One region of the Bacillus sp. GW823-FHT06A11 genome, then DNA from elsewhere that is predicted to be linked to it. Evidence: predicted binding sites of a transcription regulator. Region 1 holds the regulator's gene; each other region holds the start of a gene.

What was found. The regulator Rex, encoded in region 1, represses fermentation and respiration genes when NADH is low (regulators of the CRP and FNR family bind a similar motif). The targets are predictions, from matches to a motif close to TTGTGAAATATTTCACAA.
Region 2: AC1Q8L_RS05675 (formate/nitrite transporter family protein) is a predicted target of Rex. The motif match lies at 1,165-1,182, and genes of this name have one in related genera.
Region 3: AC1Q8L_RS21360 (DUF1641 domain-containing protein) is a predicted target of Rex. The motif match lies at 4,403-4,420, and genes of this name have one in related genera.

What each region holds. Positions count from the first base shown of each region.
Region 1 is NZ_JBXAHS010000015.1:1,494-8,583, reverse strand. It holds gene groL (chaperonin GroEL) at 1-800, opposite strand, end outside; gene groES (co-chaperone GroES) at 839-1,123, opposite strand; gene AC1Q8L_RS29585 (CPBP family intramembrane glutamic endopeptidase) at 1,515-2,264, shown strand; gene AC1Q8L_RS29580 (YdiK family protein) at 2,261-2,452, shown strand; gene AC1Q8L_RS29575 (redox-sensing transcriptional repressor Rex) at 2,482-3,111, opposite strand; gene AC1Q8L_RS29570 (ABC-F family ATP-binding cassette domain-containing protein) at 3,298-5,232, shown strand; gene tsaD (tRNA (adenosine(37)-N6)-threonylcarbamoyltransferase complex transferase subunit TsaD) at 5,717-6,733, opposite strand; gene rimI (ribosomal protein S18-alanine N-acetyltransferase) at 6,733-7,090, opposite strand, start outside.
Region 2 is NZ_JBXAHS010000001.1:1,132,781-1,139,870, forward strand. It holds yybP-ykoY riboswitch at 14-179, shown strand; gene AC1Q8L_RS05670 (TerC family protein) at 270-1,064, shown strand; gene AC1Q8L_RS05675 (formate/nitrite transporter family protein) at 1,267-2,118, shown strand; gene AC1Q8L_RS05680 (cyclic-phosphate processing receiver domain-containing protein) at 2,146-2,457, opposite strand; gene AC1Q8L_RS05685 (prepilin peptidase) at 2,472-3,194, opposite strand; gene AC1Q8L_RS05690 (LutC/YkgG family protein) at 3,307-4,017, opposite strand; gene AC1Q8L_RS05695 (LutB/LldF family L-lactate oxidation iron-sulfur protein) at 4,017-5,438, opposite strand; gene AC1Q8L_RS05700 ((Fe-S)-binding protein) at 5,455-6,174, opposite strand; gene AC1Q8L_RS05705 (FadR/GntR family transcriptional regulator) at 6,343-7,032, opposite strand.
Region 3 is NZ_JBXAHS010000004.1:420,889-427,978, forward strand. It holds gene murB (UDP-N-acetylmuramate dehydrogenase) at 1-848, shown strand, start outside; T-box leader at 945-1,160, shown strand; gene tyrS (tyrosine--tRNA ligase) at 1,217-2,479, shown strand; gene AC1Q8L_RS21355 (NAD(P)/FAD-dependent oxidoreductase) at 2,670-3,848, opposite strand; gene AC1Q8L_RS21360 (DUF1641 domain-containing protein) at 3,893-4,333, opposite strand; gene AC1Q8L_RS21365 (winged helix-turn-helix transcriptional regulator) at 4,769-5,113, opposite strand; gene AC1Q8L_RS21370 (MFS transporter) at 5,487-6,650, shown strand; gene AC1Q8L_RS21375 (aldo/keto reductase) at 6,667-7,090, shown strand, end outside.

The sequences.
Region 1 (7,090 bases):
CCACGAAGTTTGTTCACTACTAATGTAGCTAAAGCTTCGCCTTCTACATCTTCAGCAATGATAAGAAGTGGTTTACCTTGTTGTACCACTTGCTCTAATACCGGTAAGATTTCTTGAATGTTAGAAATCTTTTTGTCAGTAATTAAGATATATGGGTTATCAAGAACTGCTTCCATTTTGTCAGAATCAGTAATCATGTAAGGAGATGCATATCCACGATCAAATTGCATACCTTCTACTACGTCTAATTCTGTCGTGAATCCTTTAGACTCTTCTAAAGTAATAACGCCATCGTTACCAACGCGCTCCATTGCTTCAGCGATTAATTGACCTACTTCTTCGTCAGCTGCAGAAATAGCAGCTACTTGTGCGATAGAAGATTTGCCTTCGATTGGTTTAGAAATCGTTTTTAATTCTTCAATTGCAGCAGTAACAGCTTTTTCGATACCTTTACGAAGACCCATTGGGTTAGCACCAGCTGTTACGTTTTTAAGACCTTCACGAATCATAGCTTGCGCTAATACAGTTGCAGTTGTTGTTCCGTCACCAGCTACGTCATTTGTTTTGCTAGCAACTTCTGCTACTAATTTCGCACCCATGTTTTCGAATGCATCTTCTAATTCGATTTCTTTTGCGATTGTTACACCATCATTTGTAATAAGTGGTGAACCAAATTTTTTCTCAAGTACAACGTTACGACCTTTTGGTCCAAGCGTAACTTTTACTGCGTTTGCAAGAGTGTCGACACCGCGAAGCATCGAACGACGTGCTTCTTCACTAAATTTAATATCTTTTGCCATAATAATTGACCCCCTTGGATTTTTTAAGATTTATATAATTAACCGATAACTGCTAAAATGTCACTTTCACGTAAAATCAAGTAGTCTGTACCTTCATATTTCACTTCAGTACCTGCATATTTTGAGAAGATGATAAGATCACCTGCTGCTACCTCTAAAGCAACACGCTCACCATTCTCAAGCACTCGACCAGTACCTACTGCAACAACTTTACCCTCTTGTGGTTTTTCTTTTGCAGTATCTGGTAATACGATACCACTTGCTGTTTTTTCTTCTGCTTGAACAAGCTCAATTACAACGCGATCACCTAATGGCTTTAGCATGAACAATAACCTCCTCATTTTGTTATGTAAATTTCTTTTATTAGCACTCAAGTCATCCGAGTGCTAACACACTTATAATAATAAATAATCTCAATTTCTTTTGCAAGTAAAAAAATCATAATTTTTTCGCAAATCACTATATAAACTTTCTATATAGAATACTGCCTTTACTATATGAATCGTTGTTTCCACTGCTCGTATGTTACAATATGAAAGGACACCCTAAGTTGTTTTCGCTACACACACAACTTTCTCCTGTCTTCTATTATAATTTCAAATAAGGATTTACGAAAAAAACATAATTCAAGTGAGGTTCATATCGTAGGTAGCATATTTACATGTTATCCTAACTTATCTCATACACTATAGTTAGAAAGGATGGTTAAACCATTTGAAGAAACAATACTGGTGGATTATCGTTACATACATTTTAATGCAGTTATCTGGCGTTGTTGGATTGCCACTTCTCCTAAAAACAGGACTCTATGATAATAGAGGATTTACCATTGAGGAAAAAGGACAAATCATAACGGGACACTGGGCAATTATTAGCTTCTTTGTTGCATTATGTATCGTACTTTGGTTACTTAGAACGGATATTCGTGACAGGCATTTAGATCCAAAGCGCTCTTCTGCTCCAGCTACTATTGGATGGATTTTCATCGGGTTCTTCTTGGCTTTCTTTTCACAAATAGTTGCTGGTATGATCGAGATGCAGCTGCTAGGAATTAAACAAGGTTCAGAAAATACAATGAAACTGATGGAGATTGCAAGAACCACACCTTGGTTCCTTATTGTTGTATCTATAATTGGACCTATCTTAGAAGAAATCGTATTTAGAAAAATTTTATTTGGTGCACTTTATAAGAAGTTTAACTTCTTTATCGCAGCTATCATTAGTTCGCTTGTATTCGCAGCAATTCATTTTGATTTTACTCATTTATTGGTATACACTGCTATGGGGCTCGTATTCGCCTTCTTATATGTGAAGACGAAGCGTATTATCGTTCCGATTGCAGCTCATGTTGCGATGAATACATTAGTCGCTATTGGGCAAATTTTTATGAGCAATGAGCAAATTCAAGAAATGATTAAAGAAGCTGAAAAAATGCAAGGCTTTATCGGAGGATTTTTTGTATGAGAAACTCACCATTGTTCATGGCTACACTATACTTCCTTCTTGGATGTATCTTTACACGCTTCGCCATTACGAACGTGACAGATACAATCTGGAATGTGTGGACAATACTATTTGCAGTTATGGCAACAATTGATTTTAATTTGGCACTTCGCCTTATATTAGTTAAATTCACAAAGAAGAAACAATAATAAAACGCAGAGGTCGCTTCCTCTGCGTTTTATTGTGGATAGTTTTTCAAAAAGTAAACTAATGTTTGTAACTCTACAGCTAAATCAATATGATGAATTCTAATATTCTCTGATACGTTTAATCGTGCTGGTGTGAAATTCAAAATACCATGCACGCTCGTTTCAGCTAATCTATCTGCTACAGCTTGTGCTACTGTAGCCGGTACTGTTAATATTGCCACTTGTATATCATTTGATAATCTCTCTTCTAATTCATCTAAATGGTATACAGGAATGCCCCCGATTTCTGTTCCAACTTTCTCTTCACTAACATCAAATGCCATTTCAATTTTTGTATTATTGTTTTTCGTGAAATTATAATGTAAGAAAGCGGTCCCTAAATTACCTACTCCAATAAGTGCTACACGCGTTATATCATCTTGATCAAGTGTTTCGCGGAAAAATGATAATAAATAATTTACGTTATATCCATATCCCTTTTTCCCTAACGCTCCAAAATACGAAAAATCTCTTCGTATTGTTGCGGAATCTACTTTTACCGCTTCACTCAATTCGGCCGATGAAACACGCTGCTTACCAGAAAGAGATAAGTTTTGGATAAATCGATAGTATAGAGGCAATCTTTTAGCAGTGGCTTGTGGAATCTTTTGCTGATCCATATGACCTCTCCTCTCTTCCTATCTTTATTCATATACTTTAATCAAATACAGAAGTTTAGCACTCATTAAATTCCTTGTATAATAAAGAGAAGAAGTATTCTCTCTTATTTTAAACTATACACTATTTTTAGTATGATTGAGAAATATAAACATGGCAAAGTTAAGAAATTATTTGAGGTGAAAACATTGATTTTATTACAAGTAAATGGACTTTCGAAATTATACGGTGCAGAAACAATTCTTGCAAACTTAAAATTGGAAGTACAAACAAAAGATCGTATCGCATTAGTTGGAAGGAATGGAGCTGGAAAATCTACATTATTAAAAATTATCGCTGGTGAGTTATCACATGATGGTGGCGAAATTATAAAACCGAAAGATGTCTCAATCGGGTATTTAGCTCAAAATACCGGCCTAGAAACGTCTTTAACAATTTGGGATGAAATGCTAACCGTCTTTACCCACTTACAGCAAATGGAGACAAAACTTCGAAGGCTTGAGCAAGAAATGGGCAAAGAAGAAAACTTTTCAAACGAAGCTACATACGAAAGATTGTTAGCTGATTATGACCAATTGCAACTCAATTATAAAGATCAAGGTGGATATCAATATGAAGCGGATATTCGCTCCATTTTAAGCGGCCTTGGCTTCCCAGTTGAAACGCACCAGACGACGATTTCTACTTTAAGCGGTGGGCAAAAAACAAGATTAGCTCTCGGAAAATTATTATTAACAAAACCAGACTTACTTATTTTGGACGAGCCTACAAACCATTTAGACATCGAAACATTAACATGGCTTGAGCAATATTTACAAGGTTATCCTGGCGCAATATTAATCGTTTCACATGACCGTTATTTCTTAGACAAACTTGTTACACAAGTATATGAAATTTCGAATAAAGAAAGCAGACGATTTGTTGGTAACTACAGTAAATATTTAGACTTAAAATCAGCATTATATGAGCAAGAAATGAAACGTTACGAAAAACAACAAGATGAAATCGCAAAACTTGAGGACTTCGTTCAAAAGAATATAGCTCGCGCCTCTACAACGAAACGTGCTCAAAGTCGCCGTAAACAACTAGACAGAATGGAATTATTAACGAGACCATTAGGGGATTCTAAGTCAGCATCATTCCACTTCGATATTGAAAAGCAAAGTGGAAATGATGTTTTACAAGTAAAGGATGCAACCATTGGCTATGATGAGGACCCTATAATTGAAAACGTAACTATGCGCTTAACTCGCGGAGATAGTGTTGCTTTAGTTGGTCCAAACGGAATTGGGAAATCCACATTATTAAAATCTATTGTGAATAAGTTACCACTATTAAATGGTGATGTTTCTTTCGGATCAAATGTATCTGTTGGTTATTATGATCAAGAACAAGCAAACTTAACATCTTCTAAACGGGTTTTAAATGAACTATGGGATGAATATCCACTGCAACCTGAAAAAGAAATCCGTACTATACTCGGGAACTTTTTATTTACAGGAGATGATGTACTGAAACCAGTATCTTCCCTTAGTGGTGGACAAAAAGCTCGATTAGCTCTTGCGAAGCTTATGATGCAAAAGTCAAATTTATTAATTCTGGATGAGCCTACGAACCACCTTGATTTAAATAGCAAAGAGATTTTAGAGAATGCTTTAATTGATTATCCAGGGACTCTTCTATTTGTCTCACATGACCGCTACTTCATTAACCGTGTAACAACGACTGTGATTGAGTTATCAACAGAAGGTGCACAGGAATATTTAGGGGATTACGATTACTATGTGGAGAAGAAAAATGAAATGATTGAACGCGCAGCATTTGAACAACTTGAACAGCAAGAAAATCAGGCACCTGTTCAAAAAACTGTAGCTCAAGAAAAATTAAATTATCTCGAAGAAAAAGAGCGTAAACAATTAGAACGTCAACGCACTCGAAAAATTGAAGAACTAGAACAAAACATCGTAAACTTAGAAGAAGAAATTGCTACGTTAGAAGATCAACTTTGCTTACCAGAAATATATGCAGATTATGAAAAAGCGAGTGAAATTACAACTAAAAAACAAACGCTACAAGTACAACTTGAAACTTGTATGGCAGAGTGGGAAGAGCTGCATGTATAAGAGTATTTAAATAAGGAAGATGTCTCATCAGTCATGATTTTTGACTATGTGACATCTTTTTTCTTTAAGTACATAAATAATTTTTTGAATATATCAATGGTAACTCGGAATATATCAACCAATTTTCAAATACATCTATCGTAACCCTATATATATAAACGATTCGACACGAAATATCGATTTACCGACAAGGATTGACAATATCAGCACCCTCTATAATAGAAGGATATTTCAAAATGTTTTTCAGGGATATCTTCTTACTTTTTATTTCCCGAAAAACAATATATTCAAAGGTCAGACTTCATCTAGTTTATCCACAAACTTATACACATATCCACCTTTATAAAATAGCTATCAAAACAACTTTTCCACATTATCCACAACTATCAAAAAAGATATCAACACTTTATATACACAACAAAACCCACATTATCAACAGATAATATGGGTTTTATCCACAAGCTGTGGTTAATTATGTGCATAACTATGCTTCAATATCTAATCCTGGATTCGCATTTAAGGCTAATGTTGCACGCTTGCCTTGTTCATACGCAATTGTCCCTGCCGCTGCAATCATTGCTGCATTATCTGTGCATAAAGATAGCGGTGGAATAATTAGTTCAATGTTTTCTTTTTGTGCAAATTCTTCTTCTAATCGCGCACGAAGTCCTTTATTAGCAGCTACTCCACCAGCAAGAAGTAATTGCTTTACATTATAAGCCTCTGCTGCACGAGCTGCTTTCGTTACAAGTACATCTATTACACTTTCTTGGAAACTTGCCGCTAAATCTTCTGGTTTAATTTCTATACCACGTTGTTTCGCGTTATGCACAGTGTTGATAACTGCTGATTTCAATCCACTAAAGCTAAAATCATATGAATTCGGTTCTAGCCATGCACGAGGCAAATCAATTGTTGGTTCTCCTTCATGTGCAAGACGATCAATATGAGGACCACCTGGATATGGCATAGATAACGTACGAGCTACTTTATCATATGCTTCTCCAGCTGCATCATCTCGCGTTTCACCAATTACTTCAAATGAACCATGTTCTTTCATATAAACAAGTTCTGTATGCCCACCAGATACAACAAGTGATAATAGCGGGAATTGAACTTCTTTTACTAAACGGTTCGCATAAATATGGCCAGCAATATGATGAACACCGACTAACGGAATATCATGTGCAAAAGCTACTGCCTTCGCTGCATTTACCCCAATTAAAAGTGCTCCTACTAAACCAGGCCCTTCTGTTACAGCAATTGCATCAATATCATCAAATGTGATATTTGCTTCTTTTAAAGCTTCTTCTAACACAACTGTAATTTCTTCTACATGATGACGGGATGCAATCTCTGGTACAACCCCGCCAAAACGTTTATGACTTTCGATTTGTGATGCAACGACATTCGCAATAATTTCCGTTCCATTTTTAACAACCGCTACCGCTGTTTCATCACAGCTTGTTTCAATCCCAAGTATAATCGTATTTTTTTCCATTATATATTCACCCACATTACAAGACCATCTTCCTGATTGTCTGCATAGTATCGTTTACGAATTCCACCATTTTGAAATCCGTATTTTTTGTACAACTGCTTTGCTACTTCATTTGATACACGTACTTCAAGCGTCATTGTTTTTACCCCTAGTTCTTTCGCTTCTGAAATAACTGCTTTCAATAAGGCATCTCCTAATTTTTGACCTCGGTATTCTGGCAAAATAGCTATATTTGTTATATGTGATTCATCAATGATTATCCACAATCCACAATATCCGATTACACGACCATCTTTTTCTAACACAATATAATGTGCATGTTCATTCATCGTTAATTCACGGTGAAAGGCATCTGCA
Region 2 (7,090 bases), on a different contig from region 1:
GAGAATACAATAACATATCTCCAAAGGGGAGTAGCGTCCAAGAATATTTCTTGGAAACAAAGTCGTCATTACGTAGAACTTAGTTCTTCCGGCTTTGTTGGCATTTTTATTACATATGTCTAGCAAGACCTTTGCCTATTAACGGCAGAGGTCTTTTTTGTATTCATTTCCAAATTCTTCCAAAGTTAATAGGCAGGAGTATGGGGAAACTAAATAGTGGGGAAATTCTTCACTTATTTAGAACTTATAGAGATGAGAGGAGAATGTACATGGATGTATCATTATTATTGGAGTATGGTTGGGTATTACTCATCCTAATTGCACTTGAAGGGATTTTAGCGGCTGATAACGCTCTTGTTCTTGCAATTATGGTAAAACATTTACCAGAAGAAAAACGAAAGAAAGCACTATTTTACGGATTAGCGGGGGCATTTGTTTTCCGATTTGGATCGTTATTTATGATTTCGTTCTTAGTCGATGTATGGCAAGTGCAAGCAATCGGTGCCATCTACCTTATGTTTATCGCTGGTAATCACTTATTTAAAACATATGTTAAAAAGAATACAGATGAAGAAACAGAAGAAAAAGAAGCAAAGAAAAAACAAGAGAACTTCTGGTGGACTGTATTTAAAGTTGAAGTTGCTGATATCGCCTTCGCAGTTGATTCAATTTTAGCTGCGGTTGCACTAGCAATGACTTTACCAAAAACAGGATTAGGTACAATTGGTAGTCTAGATACTGGGCAATTCGTTGTTATCTTTGTAGGTGGACTTATCGGATTAATCATTATGCGATTTGCAGCAACTGCATTCGTACAAATCTTAAAACGTAAACCAGGACTTGAAACTGCAGCATTCTTAATTGTAGGTTGGGTTGGTGTGAAGCTAGCAGTTTATACATTAGCACACCCTGCATTAAATGTAATTCCACATTCATTCCCAGAATCCACTCCGTGGAAGCTTACATTCTGGATTGTATTAGTCGGAATCGCAGTTGGTGGTTGGTTCTTCTCAAAAGAAGTAGAAGTAAAAGTAGAAAAGAATTTAGACGAAAAAGCGCTGTAATTACAGCGCTTTTTCTTTTTCCTTTCTTCCTCTCAATGTCCAGAAAAAATTCCATTATACTACCCTTTGTAAACGTTTTCTTAACGTATGTATGTCCTTTTTGTGAAACATTGCACAAACTTATTGAAAGTGAGAACAATTCCATGTACTTTATTCATATAAGGAGTATTTATAGAAGATTTACTAAAGGAGCGTATTACTCATGCTAGAACAAGGACTAGATTATGTTGTCAAACTGGCTAAAAGCAAAAAGAAAATGCTAGATACAAACCCAATGCAATATTTCATTCGTGCTGCACTTGCGGGTATTTATATCGGTTTTATTATTGTACTATGTTTTAAATTAGGTAACTTTTTTCACATTGCAGATTCACCAGCAACTTATTTAGCTGCTTCTATGTTTTTCGGGATTGCTCTCGTACTTATTATATATGGCGGTGCTGAATTGTTTACTGGAAACACAATGTACTTTACTGTAGCAACTTTAAGAAAAGAAACAACGATTTCTGATACACTTCGTAACTGGGTTGCTTGTTATGCAGGTAACTTAGCCGGCGCGTTATTCTTTGCCTTACTATTTTACGCAACTGGAATTTTTGAAGCAATTGATCACGGTCACCTAATGAATAAAGTCGTTGAAGGAAAGATGAACACACCTACAATGCAGTTATTCTTTAAAGCCATTTTATGTAACTGGCTCGTATGTCTTGCTTGCTTCTTACCATCTCAGGTTAAAGGCGACACGGCAAAAATAATGGTCATGATGCTACTTGTTTTCACATTCTTCTTATCTGGTTACGAACATAGTATTGCAAACTTGTCACTCTTTGCTTTATCTTTAGTTTCACCACATCCTGAGACAATTTCTTTTTCAGGTGCTATTCATAACTTAATTCCTGTTACAATCGGTAACATTATTGGCGGATCAGTATTTGTCGGTATGGTATACCACTACTTAACAAAAAAAACACCTGAAGTTCAACAGGAAGAAACTGAAATCGCAGCAGCTCAACAAGAAGAGATTATTCCTTTACAAGCACATATGAAACATTAAAAACTCCAAAGTTTTACTTTGGAGTTTTTAGCTTCCCACGTATTTAACAACAAGGTGAGGATTAATTTCTCCTTCTTTCTTTCCCTTATCCATTCTCTGTTTCATCTTGTGCATACCGATGACATCATTCGTATGAAGGTGAATTTCATTTACATATAACCCCTCTGTACAAAAAGCTTCTACAAAATCCAGTCCATTTTTTGCTCCCCACCCCATATTAAAATCAAGGGAAAGAATATTCACATCATAATCCCGAACCATTTGCAAAGCACATTCTACTGTAGTTGCGGGCACATACCCGAACGGGCAACTTCTTTGATCATCCATATATACGTTCATTTTCTATTCCCTCTCTAATTTGAATATGCGGCCAATACATAACATATTGCCCCAAGACTAATAAAAGGACCAAATGGAATTGGTTTTCGTACTTCTATACATTTTAATACGATACCCACCCCAAAGAAACAAAGACTGAAACAAGATGCTAAAAATAAAATGATAAAAACGCCTTTCACTCCTACTATAAACCCAAGTAACGAAAGTAGTTTTATATCACCTCCGCCAAGCCCTTCTGGATATATCTTTTGCATGCAATATAACAAAATGAATATAACACCACTACCAACTATACTATCTGTCCAAGTAACTAATTGTACAAAAACACTTTCAAGAATGAGTAAAACGGCAAACGAAATTAAAATACAATCAGGAATTAACATATATAAGTAATCTGTAACTGAAATAATAAGAAGTAGCGAAAAAAGGGATAAAATGATAATAAGCTCTCGTTCTATTCCAATCATATACACGGTAAGAAGAAATATACTTCCTGTTATACATTCAAATGCTACATACATAATTGGAATTTTCCTCTTACAATTCGTACAACAGCCTCTTTGTATATAAAATGAAATGATGGGGATTAGTTCTTTTGGCCTTAGCACATATTTGCAATAATAACAATGTGAACGCGGGGTAATAATAGACGCACCTAATGGAACCCTCATCGCAACTAGCATAAAAAAAGAACCAAACACCATCCCTGCTAACAGTGCATATAAATAAGTGAACATCCCTTCCTCTCCTTTCCCAAAAAACATAGCAAAAAAAGGAGAGAACTTCTACTTCATATTATCCTTTATTCTACTAAAAAGCAGGCCATTTTCTGGCCTGCTTTCCCCTCTTTTATACGATGAAATATACTGCTTTTAATGGTCCATGTACTCCGACAACAAGATTCATCTCAATGTCAGCCGAGTTACTTGGCCCTGTAATAAAGTTAATACAAGATGCCGCTGTCTCCCCATTTTCTACGCGTAAGTTCATATCCTGAACTGCTTGTGTAATACGAGGCACAAGTGTTTCACGTGGAATAATAGCAAAATATACAGTCGGTAAAAAGTGTAAAGAACGTCCTTGCCCTTTATGACTTTGTACAACAATTGTACCAGATTCAGCTAATGTATAATCACTAAATGCAATACCAATATTCGCTTTTTCAGCTAAACACATATTTTCGTCTTTTCTCTCTGGATCCCATACGTTTACTTCAACGTCTCGCTTTGGAAGTTCTTCTTTAAATAAAGATGTTAAACCATATGCATCAAAACGATCATCTGCTGATAATAAAATAGGTCCACCGCCGTTTTCCATGATTACTTTTTGAAGGTCTTCACCTAATCGGTCATTTGTCGTTTCTACTACAGTTGTATGAATGTTTGTACATTGCTTTTTAAACACTTCTAGTAATTCTTCTTGTGAACAATCTTTTAACGTTTCTATATTCACATTACTTTTCCATACTGGTCGCTCTACATCTTCTGTTTTACGCGCGCGCCCAAGTTCTTTTGCAATGTTATCTAGAAAGGCATCACGGTTTTGAATTAATCCTGTCATTATTTATCCCCGCCTTTCTTATGATCTTTATACCAATCACGGAATCGCTCTTTACTTGGAGCTGGGAATTCCCGAATATCCGTCCAGTTTTTAAGTGGTCCAACACCTTTTGATACACGATTACCAGATGTAAATGGACTCATTGCCGCTGGTGCCATTTTTGACCCCATTTTATATAAAGCAGCTGAAGAAGCACCCATACTAAACATTTTCATTGCTAGTTTTTCTGCAAGTGGTGCACGACCTTCTTGCTCAACAATAACTTGACGATGTTTTAATAATAAATCATGCAATGGAATTTTTACTGGACAAGCTTCTGTACATGCTCCGCATAAACTAGATGCATAAGGAAGCTCTTTGTAATCATCATATCCACCTAGAAGCGGTGTTAATACCGCACCGATTGGTCCTGAGTAAATCGATCCATATGAATGTCCACCAACGTGACGATATACAGGACATACATTAACACAAGCAGCGCAACGAATACATTGTAATACTGAACGGAATTCAGATCCCAGAATTTGAGAGCGACCATTATCAACAACAACTAAATGGAATTCTTCAGGTCCATCAACTTCCTCTTCTTGAATTGGTCCTGCTACCGTTACATAACTTGTTAATTTTTGACCTACTGCACTACGACATAGTAAACCAACTAAAACATCTAATTCTTCCATTGTCGGAACCATACGTTCCATACCCATTACCGCAATTTGTGTTTTCGGAATTGACATAACAAGATCTGCATTACCTTCATTCGTTACTAGACAAAGAGAGCCAGTATTTGCAACAGCAAAATTACAACCAGTTACACCAATTTCTGCATCCATAAATTTCTCACGAAGTTGTTTACGAACAAACTTTGTCATTTCATACGGGTCATCAGAATTTTCATAGCCTAGCTTTTCTTTAAATACATCGCGAATTTGCGTTCTATTTTTATGAAGTGCAGGTGCAATAATATGTGAAGGTGGATCGTTATCTACTTGCAAGATATACTCTCCTAAGTCACTCTCTAACACTTCACAGCCAATCTCTTCAAGCGCATGATTCATACTGATTTCTTCTGTTACCATCGACTTTGATTTTACTACTTTTTTCGCTTGTTTCTTTTTGGCAACGTCTTGAATATACTTTGCTGCTTCCTCTTTCGTCTTCGCAAAGTACACGTGTCCGCCTCTTTTTGATACATTTTCACTTAACTGCATTAAATAATAATCAAGATTTTCTAACGTATGTTGACGGATTTGTTCACCTAGTTCTCGCCACTCTTCCCAGTTTCCTAATTCATCTGCGGCTTTTAAGCGATTCGTATATAAACGCGTTTGTGCAGAAGAAACTGCTCCGCGCATAAACGAATCTTGAATTCCATCACCAACGCGATCATTAAATTTTTTCTCACTGATTTTCATAGACATAGCTTATGTTCCCCCTTCATGAGCGACTATTCAGTACCTCAGCAATATGCATTACTTTTACTTCTTTTCCTAAACGCTCAATACGTCCGCCAATGTTTAACAAACACCCACAATCTGCACCGATTAAATAATCTGCACCTGTTTCCATTACACTATCTACTTTTTCGTCTACCATTTGCTCAGAAATTGGAGTCATCTTAACTGAAAACGTTCCCCCAAACCCGCAACAATTTTGCACGTTTGGTAAATCTCTCACAGTTAATCCTTTTACATTTGATAATAAAATTCCTGGTGCTTCTTTTATTCCGAGCATACGTGTCATATGACATGATTTATGAATAGTAGCTATCCCTGGTAAACTTGCACCAACATCTGTAACTTTTAAAACATCTACAATAAACTGTGTAAATTCATAGGTTTTATCAGCAACTTTTTGTGCACGTTTAGCCCACTTTGGATCATCTTTGAAAACATGCGGATACTCATGAAACATTGTCGCACACGAACCAGATGGCGTAACGATATATTCTGCATCTTCGAAAGTTTCAATCATATGTTTCATCGCTTCTTTTGCTGCTTCTACATGGCCACTATTATAAGCAGGCTGGCCACAACAAACTTGTGCTTCTGGAAATTCAATTTCACAACCTAAACGCTCCAACACTTCAACTGTTGCTTTGCCGACATTTGTTTCGAACATATCGACTAAACAAGTAACAAATAAAGTAACTTTCATAACTATTACTCCCCCTTTTTACAACTTCGCCAACAAACATATGGTCATCAGATGACTGAGTAGAGAAGAAATAGGCTCAACCATGGCCTATCCTCTCCCTCTTCTAAAGAAAACGCTTACTTAATCTTTCTCTATTTTATCAGAAAATTAAATTTTTAAAAGATTAAATTACGAATTTATATCGTTTTTACCTGTGACAATATGTTCTACATTTGTTAAATGATCTAGCATTGCTTGCTGCGCTAATTCTACATCTTGTTTTAACACCGCATCATATATAACTTGATGCTCTTCTATAAGTCGTTCTGATGTCGTTTGTTCACCATATAAAATAATGCGTCTTGATTCACCAATCGTTTCAGCAATCATCTCTGAAACATGATTCATGAGTTCAAGCAAAATGTTATTATGCGAAGACTCTGCAATTCCCATATGGAATTGAAAATCGGCTTTTTCGCCAGCCTTTTCATCTCCAATGCTCTTTGCCATTTCATCTAACCAATGTTTCATATTTTGTAAATTATCTTCCGTACGTTTTGCCGCCGCTACTCGAACTGCCCCCACTTCAAGCACCTTTCGTACTTCTAATAAATTCAAAATATCTTCTTTCTTCATTAATAATCTATTGTTTAATGATTTCGTTAATGAAGAAGAATCGAAGTTCTTCACATATGTACCTTCTCCTTGTTTCATCTCAATTAAGCCCATCGCTCTTAGCGCACTTAGCGCTTCACGAACAGCAGATCTACCAACTTGAAACTGCTCAGCTAATTGATGCACAGGGAGTAGTTTGTCACCAGGTTTTAACGTACCATTTTTAATCATTGTTAAAATAGCTTCAGATACTTCTTCGTAAATTTTTTTCGGTTTAATAGATTTGTACTCCAGTTAAATCACCTCAGTATCTTCCAAACAA
Region 3 (7,090 bases), on a different contig from region 1:
TGTTAAAGAATCATACGCATATTAAAGTTGGCGGAAAAGCAGATGTTTTCGTTGCGCCTACAAATTATGATGAAATTCAAGAAGTTATCAAATATGCGAACGAATATAATATTCCAGTTACGTTTTTAGGAAATGGATCGAATGTCATTATTAAAGATGGTGGAATTCGCGGGATTACAGTAAGTTTAATTCATATTACAGGTGTTACTGTAACAGGAACGACGATTGTAGCACAGTGTGGCGCAGCAATTATTGATGTATCACGTATTGCTTTAGACCATAACTTAACGGGTCTTGAGTTTGCTTGTGGTATTCCAGGTTCAGTTGGCGGAGCATTATATATGAATGCTGGTGCATATGGCGGTGAAGTATCGTTTGTATTAACAGAAGCTGTCGTAATGACAGGTGATGGAGAGCTACGTACTTTGACGAAAGAAGCATTTGAATTTGGATATCGTAAGAGTGTATTTGCGAACAACCATTACATTATTCTTGAAGCGAGATTTGAACTTGAAGAAGGTGTACGTGAAGAAATTAAAGCAAAAATGGATGATTTAACGTTTAAGCGTGAGTCAAAACAGCCTCTAGAATACCCTTCTTGTGGTAGCGTATTTAAGCGTCCACCAAATAACTTTGCTGGTAAGTTGATTCAAGACTCAGGACTACAAGGTAAGCGAATTGGTGGAGTAGAAGTTTCTTTAAAACATGCTGGATTTATGGTGAATGTTGATAACGGAACAGCACAAGATTACATCGATTTAATTCACTTCGTACAAAAGACAGTTGAAGAGAAATTTGGCGTGAAGTTAGAGCGAGAAGTAAGGATTATTGGAGAAGATAAGGAATAACGAAATACGTATGAAGATATGAATTATTTTAAAATAATATTTGGGTATTGTTGACAATTTGTTTTCAATTCAATATAATGCTAATAATTTAACAAATAACATACGTTGAAAGAGCCCAGTAGCAGTTTGTCACTGTTAACGAGAGAGCTAGGGGTTGCTGGAACCTAGCACAAACAAACTTGCGAATTACACTCTGGAGTATCTTAGGTAATGCTAAGCGGACTAGCAATCGATATTATTGCTAAGAGTGGTATGAGTAGCTATGCTATTTATGCAAACTGGGTGGTAACACGGTGAATAATCGTCCCTATGTCTATCGTAGACATAGGGGCTTTTTTGTTTTTAAAAAATAAAGGGGATGACAAAAAATGAATATTATTGATGAATTAGAATGGCGTGGCGCCGTTAATCAGCAGACTGACGAAGAAGGCTTACGTAAGCTAGTAGAAGAGAAAAAGATTTCACTATACTGCGGAGTTGATCCGACTGGTGATAGTATGCATATCGGACATTTGATTCCGTTTATGATGATGAAGAGATTCCAATTAGCTGGCCATCATCCTGTTATTTTAATTGGCGGGGCAACAGGAACAATTGGTGATCCGAGTGGACGACAATCGGAGCGTCAACTTCAAACGTTAGAAGTGGTTCAGCATAATGTAGATGCGTTAACAGCGCAAATGAAAAAGCTATTTGATTTTGGCGGAAATAGCGAAGTGAAGATGGTAAATAACTATGATTGGACACATGAAATAAATATTATTGAGTTTTTACGTGATTACGGGAAAAACTTTAGCATCAATAGCATGTTAGCGAAGGATATTGTAGCAAGCCGTTTAGATACAGGTATTTCTTTCACAGAATTCACATACCAAATTTTGCAAGCAATGGATTTCCATCATTTATACACGAAAGAGGATGTTCAACTTCAAATTGGTGGTAGTGACCAATGGGGAAATATTACGAGTGGTTTAGATTTAATTCGTAAGTTAGAAGGTCATGAGGCGAAAGTATTCGGATTAACGATTCCGTTATTATTAAAATCGGACGGTACGAAGTTTGGTAAATCAGCAGGTGGTGCGGTTTGGCTTGATCCCGAAAAAACGACACCGTTTGAATTTTACCAGTTCTGGGTAAATACAGATGACCGTGACGTAATTAAATACTTGAAATACTTTACGTTCTTAACGAAAGAGCGTATTGATGAATTAGCAGCGAAGGTAGAAGCGGAACCTCATAAACGTGAAGCGCAAAAAGTGTTAGCGGAAGAAATGACGAAATTCGTTCATGGAGAAGAGGCATTATTACAAGCTGAGAAGATTACAGCAGCGTTATTTAGCGGGGATATTAAATCGTTAACAGCTGATGAAATTGAACAAGGCTTTAAAGAAATGCCAACGTTCCAGTCTTCAAAAGAGACGAAAAACATCGTAGAGTGGCTAGTCGATTTAGGAATTGAACCATCTAGACGCCAAGCACGCGAAGACATTAATAATGGTGCGATTTCTATGAATGGTGAGAAAGTAACAGATGTGGGTACGGATGTTACTGTAGAAAATTCATTTGATGGAAGATTTATTATTATTCGTAAAGGGAAGAAGAACTACAGCCTTGTGAAGTTAGGCAAATAGTTTGTGTGAAAGGATGGGAGTAGGAAGAATACTTCCATCTTTTCGTATACACAATTTGGACATAAAATAATCAGTAAATTTAGATAATTAAAAGGGTTATATTATTCTTCTGCCGAATAAATAAGTTAGAGAAAATTACGGATAAAAATAGCCCGAACCATGCTGGGCATGATTCGGGCTTATATTCAGATTAGTAAGCTAAGCTGAATAGACCTTTAATGTGTGATAAGTAACGAACGTTACTTGCTTCTTTCATTAATGATGCTGGTAAGCCTTTAAGTGGAGTATTGCTTGCTCCAATTGTAGCAACCGCATCTTTACGTCCTAGACTAGCAAGTGTTCCAGAGTTTACAGGTGCGAACTCTTCGAATGCTTTGCCTTCTAGTGCTGCGTATAAGTTGTATCCAATTAACTCACCCATTTGCCAAGCGATTTGTGCAGTTGGTGGGTATGGACGTCCGTCTGGAGCGAAGACAACTGCGCTGTCTCCAGCAACGAATACGTCTTTGTGAGAAGTAGATTGTAGGTATGCATCAACTGTTGCACGTCCACGGTTAACTTCAAGACCTGATTCACCGATTAATGGGTTACCTTGTACGCCGCCTGTCCAAACGAATGTGTTAGCAACAAGTTTTTGACCGTCTTTTAAGTCGATTTCATTGCCAGCAACGTTTGTTACAGGAAGACCAGTTAAGAATGTAACGCCGCGTGCTTCTAGGCTAGTAGTTGCACGTTCGATTAAGTGGTCTGGTAATACTGGAAGGATTTTTGGACCTGCTTCAACAAGAAGAAGTTTAACTTCTTTTGGATTTACGCCGTGGCTTTTTGCAAGTTTAGGCATAATGTCAGCAAGCTCACCAACTAGCTCAACGCCAGTTAATCCGCCACCACCGATTACGATTGTAGCATCAGCTTCGTTTTTCGTTTTCGCGTATTCACGAATACGGTCTTCAACGTGTTTGTAGATTTTGTTTGCATCAGCAGCAGATTTTAATACCATGCTGTTTTCTTCTAGTCCTGGAATACCGAAGTAAGCAGTTTTACTTCCTAAAGCAACTACAAGTGCATCGTAAGATAAAGTAGTGCCACCAGCTAGTTTGATTTCTTTGCTATCAACTGAGAATGACTCAACTGTTGCAATTTTAAGATCGATATCTTTACCTTTGAAAAGCTTTGTAAGTGGCATTGCAATTGCTTGCTCAGACACGTTACCAGCTGCTAGGCGGTGTAATTCAGTGATGATTTGGTGTGTTGGGTATTGGTTAATCACTGTAACTTGTGCTTCTGATTTGCTGTAATATTTACGTACGTTTAAAGCGGCAAGAAGACCGCCATAACCAGCGCCTAAGATGACAATTTGTTTTGACATAGTATGATATCCCCCGTCTTTACTAATTGTTGTTATAAGTTAAATTATTTATTGTTACGTTCTGCACTAATTTGAAGATATGCGTTCACAAAGCGGAACATTTTTTGTGCTTGTGGATCTTTTAGTAATTTTAACAGACCGAATAGGCCGATAACTTCGTTGCTTTCGTCAGCACGATCTTTCGCTTCGATTGCAGTTGCAGCCATGCTTTTCACTGTATCTTTTACAGGTTCTACAAGCTCTGTAATTGCACCAACAGTGTCGCTTTTTAATACTTCATCAGTAGCAACAGTTTGAGCGAAGTCATAAGACTTAGTTAAAATGTTAACAAGCTCAGTTAATTTTGGAAGCTGTTCTACTAGTGTTGTTAATGATTCTTGTACCTCAGGTTTTAACAACTGATCAAGTACATCAAGTTGTCCTTGGCTAGCAGAAATTTGTACAGTTTCTTGTTCTGGCTTTGTTTGAGTCATAGTTTCTGGCATCTCCAATTCTCCTTTACGATAGCAATACTCTTATTTTTTATAAGTAAGATAGTAAACGTTTACGAAACTTTATGCAAAGTTTCACAAAACACAATAAAATGCCTTTAAATTTATGACAGCAAGTAAGCTGCAAACATAAATCTAAAACCATAACGTCTTACTTATTATTTATGAACTGTCCGATATATGGCTTGTCCGCATAATGGAAAAGCTCCGTTACCGGAAAGTGTATATAATATATATCCTATATTATATACTATATACACCTATGTTAACATAAAAATGATTCCTAATTATTTGATATTGAGTGTATAACGTAGTGCTGACAAGGTATGAAAGCGTATAAAATATTTTGTTTCAGTTAGAAATGTACATATATATATAGAAAAAAAGGAAAAAACGAACAAATTCATGTTCGTTTTTTCCTTTTTCCTATTATTCACCTTCTGCAATTAGCATCGATGTGTTACCTTCTTTTTCAAGATGGCATTCGCCCCAAGAACAAAGAGAGTCAAGAATGGATTCTAAAGACCAACCGTAGTCGGTAAGAGAATATTCTACTTTCGGTGGGACTTGGTTGTATACTTTTCTTTGAATGACCCCGTCGTCTTCTAATTCACGTAATTGCTGCGTTAACATTTTTTGTGTAATACCAGGCATTGAGCGTTTTAATTCACTCGTTCTCTTTGTACCTTTCGTTAAGTGACAAAGAATAACAACTTTCCATTTGCCGCCGATAACTTCTAAAGTCGCCTCTACAGGAATATTGTATTTCTTCATATGAACCCCTCCCTTTTTGAGTAAAGTAAGTTTAATAATACAAATGTTACTTTTTAGTACCTATAGCACTTTAAAGTACGTACTTTTTATTATGTTAAATATGTTTCATAATAGCACATGTAAGAGGCAAATGAGTAGTACGGTACCAAAAAGTGACTATGTTACTTTTTAGTGCCTATCGTACTTTAAAGTGCGTTCTTCAAAAAAGGAATGAAACCATTCATAATAGCATTTGTAAGTATGAAATATATTTTTTAGAAGATAAAAGGGCCTTTTTATCATACTATTATGATTGGATTTCTTGTAATAAGGAGGAATTCAATTGAGTTCATATACAGTACCATCTTCGGAAGCTCAGACGAATCGAAGAAGTATGTTTGCTTTATTAGCGCTAGCAATTAGTGCGTTTGGGATTGGTACGACCGAGTTTATTAGTGTCGGTTTACTACCATCTATTTCAAAAGATTTAAATGTTTCGGTTACAACAGCCGGTTTAACGGTTTCCTTATATGCGTTAGGAGCAGCGGTAGGAGCTCCTGTTTTAACAGCGTTAACGGCTAGTATGTCGCGAAAGACATTATTAATGTGGATTATGGTTATTTTCATTATTGGTAATGGCATTGCGGCGGTAGCAACAAGCTTCACTGTATTAATTATCGCAAGAATTGTATCTGCGTTTGCACATGGTGTGTTTATGTCAATTGGATCTACAATTGCAGCTGCAATCGTACCAGAGAATAAACGTGCTAGCGCAATTGCGATTATGTTTACTGGATTAACAGTTGCGACTATTACTGGTGTGCCAATTGGAACATTTATCGGTCAAGAGTTTGGCTGGAGAGCGTCATTTATGGCGATTGTCGTAATTGGAATTATTGCTTTCATCGCAAACAGTATACTCGTCCCATCTAATTTAAAAAATGGGGTACCTGTATCGTTTCGTGATCAATTTAAATTAATTAAAAATGGAAGACTATTACTTGTTTTCATTATTACTGCACTTGGATACGGTGGTACATTCGTAACATTTACGTATTTATCACCCCTATTACAAGAAGTAACAGGATTTGAAGCAAGTACCGTTACTATCATTTTATTAGTGTACGGAATCGCCATTGCGATAGGGAATATGGTTGGCGGGAAATTATCGAATCATAATCCGATTCGAGCGCTATTTTACATGTTCTTTATTCAAGCGATCATATTATTTGTTTTAACATTTACAGCGCCATTTAAAGTAGCTGGATTAATCACAATTATTTTCATGGGACTATTCGCATTTATGAATGTTCCAGGGCTACAAGTATATGTAGTTATATTGGCAGAGCGCTTTGTTCCAAGTGCGGTTGATGTTGCTTCAGCAATTAATATTGCCGCATTTAACGGAGGGATCGCTTTAGGTTCTTATATAGGTGGCCTTGTAACGAATTCGTTAGGATTAATCCATACTGCTTGGGTAGGCGGTCTTATGGTAGTAGGTGCCGTGATTTTAACAGCATGGAGCATGACATTAGAAAAAAGAGATCAAGTAAAATAAAAGGAGAGAAAATAAAATGAAGAACTTACAAAGTAAAACAGTATTAAATAATGGTGTAGAAATGCCTTGGTTCGGTTTAGGTGTATTTAAAGTAGAAGAAGGACCAGAACTTGTAGAAGCTGTAAAATCAGCGATTAAAGCAGGATACCGTAGCATCGATACAGCTGCAATTTACGGAAATGAAAAAGCTGTAGGTGAAGGAATCCGTGCAGGTATTGAAGCGACTGGTATTTCAAGAGGAGAATTATTCATCACTTCAAAAGTATGGAACGCAGATCAAGGATACGAAGAAACAATTGCTGCATACGAAGAGAGCTTAAAGAAATTAGAACTAGATTATTTAGACCTATATCTTGTTCACTGGCCTGTAGAAGGAAAATATAAAGATACGTGGAGAGCGCTAGAAACACTTTATAAAGAAGAGCGTGTACGTGCAATTG